DNA from 2 places in the Virgibacillus sp. Bac330 genome. Region 2 is predicted to be linked to the other one. Evidence: predicted binding sites of a transcription regulator. Region 2 holds the regulator's gene; the other holds the start of a gene.
The links. The regulator Rex, encoded in region 2, represses fermentation and respiration genes when NADH is low (regulators of the CRP and FNR family bind a similar motif). The targets are predictions, from matches to a motif close to TTGTGAAATATTTCACAA.
Positions count from the first base shown of each region.

Region 1: the regulator Rex is predicted to act here: its motif matches at 3,588-3,605, upstream of D9780_RS17230 (formate/nitrite transporter family protein).

Region 1 covers NZ_CP033048.1:3,712,906-3,719,253, reverse strand. Annotated here, with positions in the region: gene D9780_RS17255 (YqcI/YcgG family protein) at 1-161, opposite strand, end outside; gene D9780_RS17250 (LysE family translocator) at 255-881, opposite strand; gene D9780_RS17245 (SLAP domain-containing protein) at 1,142-1,525, shown strand; gene D9780_RS17240 (D-2-hydroxyacid dehydrogenase) at 1,741-2,703, shown strand; gene D9780_RS17235 (HAD-IA family hydrolase) at 2,768-3,331, shown strand; gene D9780_RS17230 (formate/nitrite transporter family protein) at 3,640-4,458, shown strand; gene D9780_RS17225 (hypothetical protein) at 4,539-5,042, opposite strand; gene D9780_RS17220 (PH domain-containing protein) at 5,032-6,348, opposite strand, start outside.
Region 2 covers NZ_CP033048.1:3,206,130-3,212,477, forward strand. Annotated here, with positions in the region: gene groL (chaperonin GroEL) at 1-789, opposite strand, end outside; gene groES (co-chaperone GroES) at 849-1,133, opposite strand; gene D9780_RS14880 (CPBP family intramembrane glutamic endopeptidase) at 1,942-2,646, shown strand; gene D9780_RS14885 (YdiK family protein) at 2,778-2,978, shown strand; gene D9780_RS14890 (redox-sensing transcriptional repressor Rex) at 3,388-4,050, opposite strand; gene abc-f (ribosomal protection-like ABC-F family protein) at 4,398-6,326, shown strand.

The DNA of each region.
Region 1 (6,348 bases), 510 kb from region 2:
AAACGAAGCTGATTGTCTAAAAAACCTTGTCTTGCAGGAACGCAAGGGTACGTATTCGTATCTATAAGCATACTAGTGAAGGTCTGATAGGCTTGCTGTTTCCATTGTGGCAAATTGGTTATTTCCTCATGAAGTGAGTGTTTCTCATATAATGCACCCATTTTTCACTTCCCCTTTCTAGTGGTAACTTATGAAAAAAGGGCATCTTAGGTGCTTGCCTATACGCATGATGAAGTGAGGAGTTAAGTAAAATTTCACTTTGTTAACAGCAGGAAAGCCTCGTATCCGAAATAGACGCCAAAGCCGATAAGCATGATCCCAGCTCCAACGGTAATGATATACTGCACTTTTGCATGAAAAAATTTGCGAAAAGAAGTAGCTACACTCGCCATCACCAAATCCCAAATAAGAATACCAAGAAAAATACCACTACTATATATAATTAGCTGGAAATTACTATATAAATCACTTGTTTTTGCCAATACAGCGCCGTAAATACCTAGCCAGAAAATAATGTTTAACGGATTTGAAATAGCAAGTAGAAAACCTGCGCGAAATGATTTGAATTTTGATGTTTGTCGAGAAGAACGATGAATGTGTAATGATTTTTTTGCGCTGACGATACTTTCTATTCCGGTATAAACAAGAATGAAAAAACCAAATAGCCAGAGGAAAGTTTTCATAAGTGGCGTCGTTAAAAATTGCGCCACGCCAAAGTAAATGAGCAACATAAAAACCAGATCGCCAATCATTCCACCGAGCCCAACTAACCAAGCATGGATAAAACCGTGATTCATCCCTTTATTTAATTGTGCCGCGTTTATCGGTCCAACGGGGGCAGAGAGAGAAATTCCTAATAAGATATAGCTAAAGAAATTCATTCGTTCACCTTCTTTTAAAATGATTGGATGGCGCATCATGGAGAAAACAGCTATGTATATTTCCATACTATTGTATTCATAGTATATAGCTTGTACCACTATTTTATTTTTACACGACAGAAATGTATAAAAATCTCAATCGTTACAAAATAAGCTAATCTTTTCTGAAAAGTTTTTTATTTAGGAGTAGTAGAGATACAGATGAATATGCACACAAGAAAGATGACAGATGGTATACTAAGCATAGATGAGGTGAAAAGATGCAACGTTTACTTTTTGAGGCTGCATGGGAAAAGACAATCGATGCTAGAGATCGGGAAGAAATAGAAAAAATTTTTGAACAAGTAAAGGAAATGAAAGAATCGCAATCGTTTTTTATATTAAGCCAAGCGCGTAATCATCGTAACGATTTGCTTGTAACGGTGCTCATTCAAAATGGTTTGGAAACGGACTGGGTTCTTTGTGGGGAGCAAATGTCGTATTACGAAGCAAATAAGCTTATTGCCACGGAAGTTTTTTCTGATAAGCGATTAATCGTTCCTGCCAAGTGTAGCATGCCGTGGACATTGATTTTTTCTGAAAGCTCCGTACAACAGGAACCGAATTTTAAAAAAGGGGCATTACAGATGTTTTCTGAACGATAAAGTCCTCTCTTTCAAGAGGAGGGTGAAAGTTAATCCGGAACAAGATCCTAGGACAAGGTTTTTTCCACTGTAGGAAAGCATTGAAACGCCAGGACTAAAAGTATAGGAAATGGTCATAAATAAATTGGACGAGCTTTTTCCATAAAGCCTTTGGCGACAAGCTAAATTCTTCTATACAAGCAATAACCGTCGTGTATTTAGAAAGGGAGGATGGGATGACTAAGCGGACATTAGTAATGAATGTAGATATAAAAGAAGCACATGTGCAAAGCATTCAGCAGGCATTGCCAGATTGGAAAATTGTGGCAAATAAAGCGTTGGATGATGTGCAGGACGATATAAAAGAAGCTGAAATTATGTTGCATTGGAAAAAAGATATGGAATCCATTGTATTTGAAGAAAACAAGAATTTGCAGTGGGTGCAAACATGGAGTGCGGGGATTGATAACCTGCCATTATCAGAGCTTGAGCAAAGAGGGGTTCACGTTACGAGTGCGAATGGTGTGCATGCTTATCCAATTTCGGAAACCATTTTTGCGCTTATATTGGGACTTACTCGAAAGATTCATACGTATGTGAAGCAGCAACAAGATAAAGTTTGGTATCATGCGCGTTTGAATCAGGAAATACACCACAAGACGATCGGTATTATCGGTGTTGGAGCAATTGGTCAGGAAACAGCTAAAATTGCTAAAGCATTTGGCATGAAAGTGCTGGGAGTGCGTCATTCTGGAAGGCCTACTGCGTATGTGGATAATATGTACAAGCCTGAACAACTAGATCACGTACTTGCAGAGAGCGATATTATTGTTATTACACTGCCATTAACAGAAGAAACGAGACATATGTTTGCAAAAAAACAGTTTGAACAGATGAAAGATTCAGCTCTACTGATAAATATTGGGCGTGGTGCTATTGTGCAGGAGGAGGATTTGATTAAAGCATTGCAAGCAAATGAAATAGCTGGAGCTGGTTTAGATGTTTTTGCTAAAGAGCCTTTGCCAGAAGATAGCCCACTTTGGGAAATGGAAAATGTGATTATAACTCCTCATACTTCTGGATCAACGGAGTATTATGATGAACGAGTTATAGACGATATTTTTCTCCCTAACTTACAGCAATATCTTCAAGGAAAAACACCTAAAGTAAATGCCGTTCATTTTGATAAAGGCTATTAAAATATTGGTAGCTATCTTCTTTATAGGAGATAGCTTCATTATAGGAAGAAATGAGGGGAAATAGATGCACTTATTATGGGACTTTGACGGGACACTGATAAATACGTACCCGATGTATACGAAATGTTTTCAGCAAGTTTTAGGAAAAGGAGTAACAGAGGAGGAAATATATGGGGAACTGAAAAGATCTTTTTCTCATGCCGTTGCACATTTTCATATGACGAAAGAGCAGGAATTAGAGGTGCGCCGTCTTATTAATCAAATTCAACCAGAGGAAGTGAAACCTTTTGACGGTTTGGAGCGCGTATTACAGGCAGCAGATATCAATGTCATTATGACACATAAGGATTATAAAAACGTGAAACGCATCTTGGACTACCATGGTTTGACTTCTTATTTTAATGATATCGTTACAAGTGATGATGGATTTCCACGTAAGCCGGATAGCGCTTCCTATGCTTATTTACATCATAAGCACCGTATTGATATGGCGATAGGAGACAGAGAACTTGATTTGTTACCTGCAAAAGAACTAGGGATTAAGACGTGCAGTTTTCAAAATGAGCATGCAGAAGCAGATTTTCATCTTTCTTACTATCATGATTTTTTTTACACGATAGGGAAGTAGATTATTTAACGTTTTAGCGTATAAGTATAAGTTGTTATAGAGACTTCGTCGTATGCTTCTTTTAGGTGGCAATGTAAAAGGGAGAGAGGTCATTTGCTTTTCGAAGCCATGCTGTTCACCCTCTTTTTTATTGCAATTATGTGAAACATCTTTTCTTTACGTGAATTTTACGGTAATATCTAATTATGTTTGTTTAAACAAATAGCTTCATGGTGAACATTAGGGTTAAACAAACATTGTGTTTCCGACAATATTAATGTGAAATTATTCACTTAATGTTTATATACGTGTAAAAGGAGTGACTTTATATGGAGCGACAGCCAATCGAGCAAGCGGTGAATCTTGCTATAAAAAAGAAGGAATTATTAAATACATCATTCATAAGATATATGCTGCGAGCGGGTTTGTCAGGAATTTATGTGGGTATAGGATTAATATTATCGTTTAAGCTAGCAGAAGGATATTTTGATATTCAATCTCCGACTGCAACGATTATGGCATCGATCTTTTTTGGTGTTGCCCTCGTGTTAATTATTTATGGTGGTGCCGAATTATTTACTGGTAACACGATGTACTTTACGATGAGTACGTTGAGGAAGCAAACGACAGTCAAGGATACGGTGCAAAATTGGCTTGCCTGTTATAGTGGAAATTTGATTGGCGGAGTATTGTTTGCCTTGTTAATTGTTGGAACAGGATTGTATGCTTCCACAGAAAGTAGTCATTATTTAATGAAAACAGCTGCCGCTAAAATGGATTTAGGCATATGGGAACTATTTTTTCGAGGCATATTATGTAATTTGATTGTCTGTTTAGCTGTATGGATTCCTATGCATATTAAAGGCGATGGCGCTAAAATATTTGTTATGCTGTTGTTAGTGTTCGGTTTTGTTGCGTCAGGATTTGAGCATAGTGTTGCCAATATGGTTACTTTTTCATTAGCGTTAACAGCACCTCACCCAGAATCTATTACCTTATTAGGAGCGATTTATAATCTAATTCCTGTTACGATTGGTAATATTGTCGGAGGTGGTTTCTTTTTAGGAGGCATCTACGCTTATTTAGCATCGCCTAGTAAGCAGTATAAACAAACCGTAGAGATAGCACAGGAAAAGAAGCTCGGATAAAGGTATTAGCTTCGTATATAGCAAAAGGAATATAACCTGCATGGTATCTTTCATGCAGGTTTGGTTATTGTCTATGGTTGCTAACTACTAGTAGCCGCCGTTCGATTTTTCTCCATTGCATTAATACCCATGACGACGACAATGAATTCTTCTGTTGATAATTGATCCGTTAAGTTGGTCAGTTCATAAGCGGGAGAAGAGAAAAAACTGTTAACACGTGTGAAGGTTGCCACATCTTGATATCTTTCATCCATAATCGTAAATGATTTCGACAGAACAGGGGAAGTAATGGTGTATTGATGTCCCCTATTATGTGTCGTATACGTATACTTTTTTGCAAATGAAAACCAGTTTGCTTTTAATGTTCCTTGTATTTCTCCAGAGCTACTTACTAACCAGTTACTCGAAAAGAAATGTTTAAACTTCCCTGCTGCAAGCTCTCGGTTGTGGATATCATACACCGTAATACTAGTTGAAAAAGCGGTTTTTAAATCTAGATCGCCAATCCTTTCGTTACGACTGTTTTTAATGCTCGTTTTTCCAGACGAAAAAAAATTATCTTCAATATAAATTTTATTCTCCATCCAATCCTCCTTCTATTCTTGGGTTTCGACCTGTATACCAGATAAATGCACGTTGTGTCATATGCATAGGAATGTTATATAAGGGAGTGGTATGAACAGGTTTACTTCGATTTGCTGTTTCTATATTTGCTAGGTCAAAACGTTTTTGAATAAAATTTTGTTCGAGCTTCAATTCAATGATTTTCTCTCGGGTTGTAATGCTTGTTGTCATGAAGATTCCTCCTGTACGGACTTGCAGTGTTTCTCCATGAATTAAAAAGCGAGTGAAATAATAATCTAGTAAGCGTGACATGATCGTGAATAGGAACAAAATGATTGATATAGGCCACCATTTTGGAAAGAAAATAACAATAATAATGGTGCCAATGATCCAAAGTACAGGTATTTGACACATTCTTGCTACTAACGATTTCTTCGGGAGTGATTCCATATTTGTTTTTACTTGGAATTCAGGTAGTATTTCTTCAATGATCGTATATGCGCGATGAATTGGTAAAAATGGATAAAGGGAATTTACTTCTTCCCCTGAAAGGTCAACCCCACCGGCACTAATTAGCTTTACTTCAGCTATTTTAAGCATGCGTTTTAACAATGATTGTTCAATATGAACGGCTTGCACATTTTGCTTTCGAATGGAAAAGTGTTGCTCGTTTAATACACCTTTACGAATATAAACCCGCTCATGATCAGATGAGATTTCATAACGACCATATTTTAAGTAAGTACGAATTATTCCAAAACCAATTGCAACGATAATAAATAGGGTGATTAGAGTACCAATCCAAAACCAGGAGTCCTTTACAAATTGAATAATCTTATTTCCCGTTGCAGATAGATCATATACTTCGTCAATATTACTAAACAATGATGCTAATACAGGGATAAGCAATAAATAGCTAAATGATAAGACAGAAGCTTTTAAAATGTCTTTTTTTGTTGGATTAAAGTGGACAATTTTTTCTTCTCTTGTCATGGTTTGGGCTTCGTCTGTTTGTGTTATATTTGTGTCTATCGCATCTGAATTTTTCTGTTTTGTGTAATGGTCTAAAACATATTCAATTTGTTTAGCTTCGTCCTTCGTAATGGCTGTAAAAGTGAAGGATGAATCCTCATCTTCCGCCCCCGTTTCTAACGTCAGCGTTGTTACATGAAATGGTCGTAAATAAAACGGGGTATTTGTTTGGACATTTTGAATTCGATCATACGGAATTTGATGATGTTTACGTGTGAAAAGGCCTTGCTCGATTTCAATGAAACTTTCGTTGATGGTATATGTAGTACGCCACCACGTTATAATAACGGAAAC
Region 2 (6,348 bases):
GTTAACAACAAGTGTCGCTAACGCTTCGCCTTCTACATCTTCAGCAATCATCAATAAAGGTTTACCTTGCTGAACAACTTGCTCTAGTACAGGCAATACTTCTTGAATGTTACCGATTTTCTTATCTGTAATTAAAATGTATGGATCTTCTAAAACAGCTTCCATTTTGTCTTGGTCTGTTACCATGTATGGAGAAGCATATCCACGGTCAAATTGCATACCTTCTACTACTTCTAACTCTGTGTTAAAACCTTTTGATTCTTCAATGGTAATAACACCATCGTTACCAACACGTTCCATTGCTTCAGAAATAAGGTTACCTACTTCTGCATCATCAGAAGAAACTGCTGCTACTTGAGCGATAGATTCTTTGCTTTCGATTGGCTTGGAAATCGTTTTTAGTTCTTTTACTGCTACTTCAACAGCCTTTTCGATTCCACGACGAACACCAACAGGGTTAGCTCCAGAAGCAACGTTTTTCAACCCTTCACGAATCATGGATTGAGCGAGTACAGTTGCTGTCGTTGTACCGTCACCAGCAACATCATTTGTTTTAGAAGCAACTTCAGATACGAGTTGTGCACCCATATTTTCAAACTTATCTTCAAGCTCAATTTCTTTGGCAATCGTAACACCATCATTCGTAATAAGCGGTGAACCGAATTTTTTATCTAATACAACGTTACGTCCTTTAGGTCCTAATGTAACTTTTACCGCATCTGCTAATGTATCTACACCACGTAGCATTGCGCGACGTGCTTCTTCACTAAACTTAATTTCTTTAGCCATCGATAAATCCTCCTTTTATTGTTCAAGTTACGTAATATTTATCTATTCTTATATCGAGATTAGCTTACTACAGCCAGGATGTCATTTTCACGAAGAATTAAGTATTCTTTGCCTTCGTATTTCACTTCCGTACCGGCAAATTTTGAAAAGATGATACGGTCTCCTTCAGCCACTTCTAAGGCAGCCTTTTGACCTTTTTCTGTTACACGTCCAGAACCAACTGCAACTACTGTGCCTTCCTGTGGTTTCTCCTGTGCAGAGTCAGGAAGTACGATACCGCTTGCAGTTTTTTCTTCTTGTTCAACAAGCTCGATAACAACGCGATCTCCTAGTGGTTTAATCATGTGTAGAAAGCCTCCTTAATTCTAATCTTATATTTTTATTAGCACTCGAATCAGGTGAGTGCTAATTCCAATTATTATAATAAATAATTCCGGAGAAAATTGCAAGTAGGAAAGCATAATTTTTTTAGAAAAACTTGGCTTTTCGCCTAATCTGTATGGCAAAAGCTATTGTTTTCTTACAATGTAAAAATAACATACACATAAGAGAGCAAGAGAATTCATACATCATCAATCTTTCTGTTATATAGAAATTACGAATATATGATAAAATAACATGTACATTCTATGTTATCGTTACTCATTGTGATAATTCAAATATAAATACTTCGAAATACGTATTATTTCTCATGCGTTAAAATACGGTTCTAACAATAAGGTGTTTTCCATCCCTCTTGTATCTCCAATAAATTTTTTTGCCCTAATAAAGATATGAAGACACTTTATGTAATGAATTTATATGAAGTATATCTATCCCCCAACACATGACATAAAAGCAATATATGATTAGGATAGATCATTTATTATTGAACATGAAGACATTTTTACGGAGAATATCATTTTTCTCATACGAAAAACTTAAAATAATATACGTAAAGATAAAAATAGAAATGTATAGAATCATTGAGGAAAAATAAGTCTTTATGGCGAAAAAGCACCATCATTGGTTTTATACTATAAACCAAAAATCCTCTACTATCCTAGTATTAGGAAAACTGGGCTTACCGCCAGTTCTTTTTAACGGAAGCTGTGGTTTTCCTTAAACTATAAACCTTTAAACTTTTAGTACAAAAAAAGGAGTCGTTGTACATTGCCAAAAAGATATTGGTGGGTTATTATTAGCTACATTATTACACAATTTTCGGTTATATTAACTGGGAGTATCGTTTATAGCGCATTTCCTGTTTCCAAATTAGAGGCATCCATATATGGAGGGGTAATTAGTTTTCTCTTAGGTCTTATTGTAGTACTACTATTAATGCGATCCGACATGAAACAAGGGTTACAACAGCGCGACGGTGCATCCATTTGGGGTATTATTACTTGGTCGATTTTAGGTACATTTATGGCTATATTTAGCCAAGGCATTGCAAATTTTATCCAAATAGCGCTTTTAGGTATTGCACCAGGTTCAGAAAATACACAAGGAATTATGACAATGGCACGGGCTATACCTCTATTTGTTATTATTCCAGTTTTGACAGCCCCCATTTTAGAAGAAATTATTTTCCGAAAAATTATATTTGGAACTCTATATAAGCGAACGAACTTCTTTATTGCAGCGCTTATATCTGCGGCTCTTTTCGCGATTATTCATGGCGAACCACAACATATTTTAGTTTATGGAACAATGGGGCTTGTATTTGCTTACTTATATGTGAAAACGAAACGAATTATCGTACCCATCTTTGCTCACATGGCAATGAATGGAATTGTTGTTATTGCACAATACAATCTTGATCCTGCGGAAATCGAAAAACAACTAAACGAGCTACAAACCGTCCTTTTATTATAAGTTACCTTGCATACGTACACGTCTATGCTACCATTAACTTATAGGATTTAATAAAAAACGTTACCACATCTTTGTAATAAACGTTCTGCTTACATGTAATATGAAAACTAGGCTAGTTGGAGGCTTTCAATATGAAGATTTCTCCCAAAACAATGGGAATCGTCTACCTTATTATGGGAGCATTTTTCACGTATGTTGCTATTTTAAGTGTAGATGAAACAATGTGGAATATAACAACAATGGTGTTAGCATTATTCGCCACACTGGAGACAGGTGTAGGCATCCGCTTACTCGCCATTCATATTCGACAAAAACGCAACAATAAAACATAAGATTCGCAAATCGATACGCTCTATTACCATTTCAAACGCTTAGAATGAAGCAGTATGATTTTTTATTTATTTGTTTATCCATGATGAACGAACGAGGAAGGAAGAAGGTAGATAGAGGATATATCGCGGATGACAGCTTATTTACAAGGGGAAGATGAAGTCCCGACATGTACAAAGGCTCATTATGCATTTCAGCACTCTCATATCTTGTAGAGCTTGTTAATTGATACTTCATCCTTTTTTATAATGTAGAAAAACTTGACTTGTCGCCTAGTCCTATGGTGAAAAAACGCTATCGTGTTTCTTATACTATAAAATGTTTATACTTTCTATAGTACAAAAAAATGATGGCTTCCTGAATGGGTGCCATCATTTTTTGTGTATTTTCCTCATTTACACTTGAACTACCTCAATCCATGGGCACTTCCTCTTCTTCATCCTCTGTGATTAAAGGATAATGTTTTAAGAAGTAAACTAATGCTTGTAACTCCACAGCTAGATCAATATGATGTACACGAATATGCTTTGGTACAGTTATTCTTGCTGGTGTGAAATTGAGTATCCCCTCCACTCCCCTATTAACCAAATGATCAGCCATAGGTTGTGCCTCACTTCCAGGAATAGTCAATATGGCCACTTTAATATCACCCAGTCTATCCTCTAATTCCTCTATATGATAAACAGGCACATCACTAACCATCGTGCCGACTTTTTCAGGGTTACTATCAAATGCCATTTTAATCGCAATATTATTATTCTTCATGAAATTATAATGTAAAAATGCAGTACCTAAATTCCCAACGCCTATGAGTGCAACCTCTGTCGTTTCATCTTGATCTAATGTCTTCCGAAAAAATTCAAGCAAATACTCCACATTATAACCGTACCCTTTTTTACCAAGAGCGCCAAAATAGGAAAAATCTCGGCGAATCGTAGCTGAATCTACTTTCACCGCATCACTTAATTCTTTTGAAGAAACACGCTTTTTCCCTTGATGATTTAAATTATTTATGAATCGGTAATATAAAGGTAATCTTTTAGCAGTCGCTTGAGGTATTTTATTTTGCTCCATCATTTTATCATCCTCCACTTCAACTATTATATTTTATTTTTTTACAGCATGCTGTTACCAATTTCTTGACTCTACAGTTAAAAATTTTTCGTGCCCTATTGTGTATCGCTTACATTATAAAGCGATCAAAAAGTTTCCTTTCCTTTTGATATATAGATTTCGAGTCAAAACTGTATCAATGCTTTTGATCAACTTTCCTAACCTAGATTCATTCGGGGGATTTGGTTTTATTTACTAACTCTCTTTTATTTTAGCAGAAAACTGGAAATAAGTCGTGACTTAGTTCACAATTATATTGATTGATTTTAGGAAAGTAAGATACACTAGAAGAGAGATGGGGGTATATTATGATACGAATGCAAATGAACGGTCTTTCAAAATCATTTGGTGCTGATGAAATTTTATCAAATATAAAGCTAGAAGTAAAAGATCATGATCGAATAGCTATCGTGGGAAGAAATGGCTCCGGGAAATCAACATTATTAAAAATAATGGCAGGGGAACTAAGCTATGACCAAGGTGAATTATTTATGCCTAAAGATCTTACTTTGGGTTACCTAGCTCAACATACTGCACTAGAGTCTGAAAAAACAATTTGGCAGGAGATGCTTACTGTTTTCCCTGAATTAACGAAACAAGAAAAACAACTGCGAATGATGGAAGAGAAGATGGAACAGGCAACAACTTATACTTCTGAAGCCTATGAAAAACTATTACGTGATTATGACCGCTTACGTCACGCTTATGAACAAAATGGCGGATATACGTATGAAGCCGATATAAAAGCGGTTTTAACGGGGTTGAATTTTCATTTATTTGACTATGGTACACCGATTCAAACGCTAAGCGGCGGTCAAAAAACACGACTTTCATTAGGAAAGCTACTATTAAAAAAGCCGCAATTACTCATTTTAGATGAACCGACCAACCATTTAGATATTGCAACGTTAAATTGGCTAGAAACCTACATAAATAGTTATCCTGGTGCAATAGTAGTCGTATCCCACGATCGTTACTTTCTAGATAAAACGGTATCTATTGTGTATGAAATAGCTCGCCATCAAACAAAGCGTTATGTCGGAACATATAGCAAGTATTTAGAGCAAAAAGCACTTGATTTTGAAAGAGAATGGAAAGAATACGAAAAGCAACAGACTGAAATCAGGAAAATGGAAGACTTTATTCAACGTAATATTGTGCGAGCTTCAACTACAAAACGAGCACAAAGCAGAAGGAAACAACTAGAAAAAATGGATAAAATAGATAAACCATTAGGGGACGAAGCGTCTGCTTCTTTCTCGTTTCAAGTGAACCGTCGGAGTGGCAACGATGTACTGAAATTAGATAAACTATCATTTCGATATCCGAATGAAGAAGAAAATTTATTCCAAAATGTACATTTGCAAATTAACCGCGGAGAAAGCGTGGCTCTTGTTGGACCGAACGGAGTCGGGAAAACGACGCTACTAAAAATTGTATTGGGAAAATTAAAAGCGATCCATGGGACAGTTCAGCTCGGAACGAACGTACAAATCGGCTACTATGACCAAGAACAAGCAAACTTAAACTCTTCTAAAACCGTGTTAATGGAATTATGGGATGACTATCCAACCACAAATGAAAAAGATATTCGGACAGTTCTCGGTAATTTCTTGTTTTCTGGTGAAGATGTCTTAAAGCCGGTAAATGCATTAAGTGGCGGCGAGAAAGCGCGGCTAGCTTTAGCAAAATTAATGATGCAACAAGCAAATTTTCTCATTCTTGATGAACCGACCAACCATTTAGATATTGATAGTAAAGAAGTACTCGAGGCCGCCTTAGTAAACTTTCCTGGTACGATTTTATTCGTTTCCCATGACCGTTACTTTATTAATAAAATTGCTGATCAAGTAGTGGAAATGCAAAAGATGAAAACGATGATTTACCTTGGCGATTACGATTATTATTTAGAAAAAAAAGCAGAAGAAGCTGAATTAAAACGATTAAACGAATCATCCAATCAAAGTGAACATGCTCCCGATTCAGTCAGAAAACGCCATTTTGAACGCGATAAGCAATTACAGCGCGAACAAAGAAAGAAAAAAAGACGAATCGAAGAACTTGAAACAAAAATTGAACAGTTAGAAAACGATATAGAGCAGCTAGAAAGCCAGATGGAGTTACCAGAAATCTTTCAAGATCATGAAAAAGCATTAGAATTATCAGAAGAAGTCAATCGTCGTAAACAAAAAGTGAACTTCTACATGGAAGAATGGGCAGAATTACTGGAAGATTAATTTACCCACATGACTTGGTCAT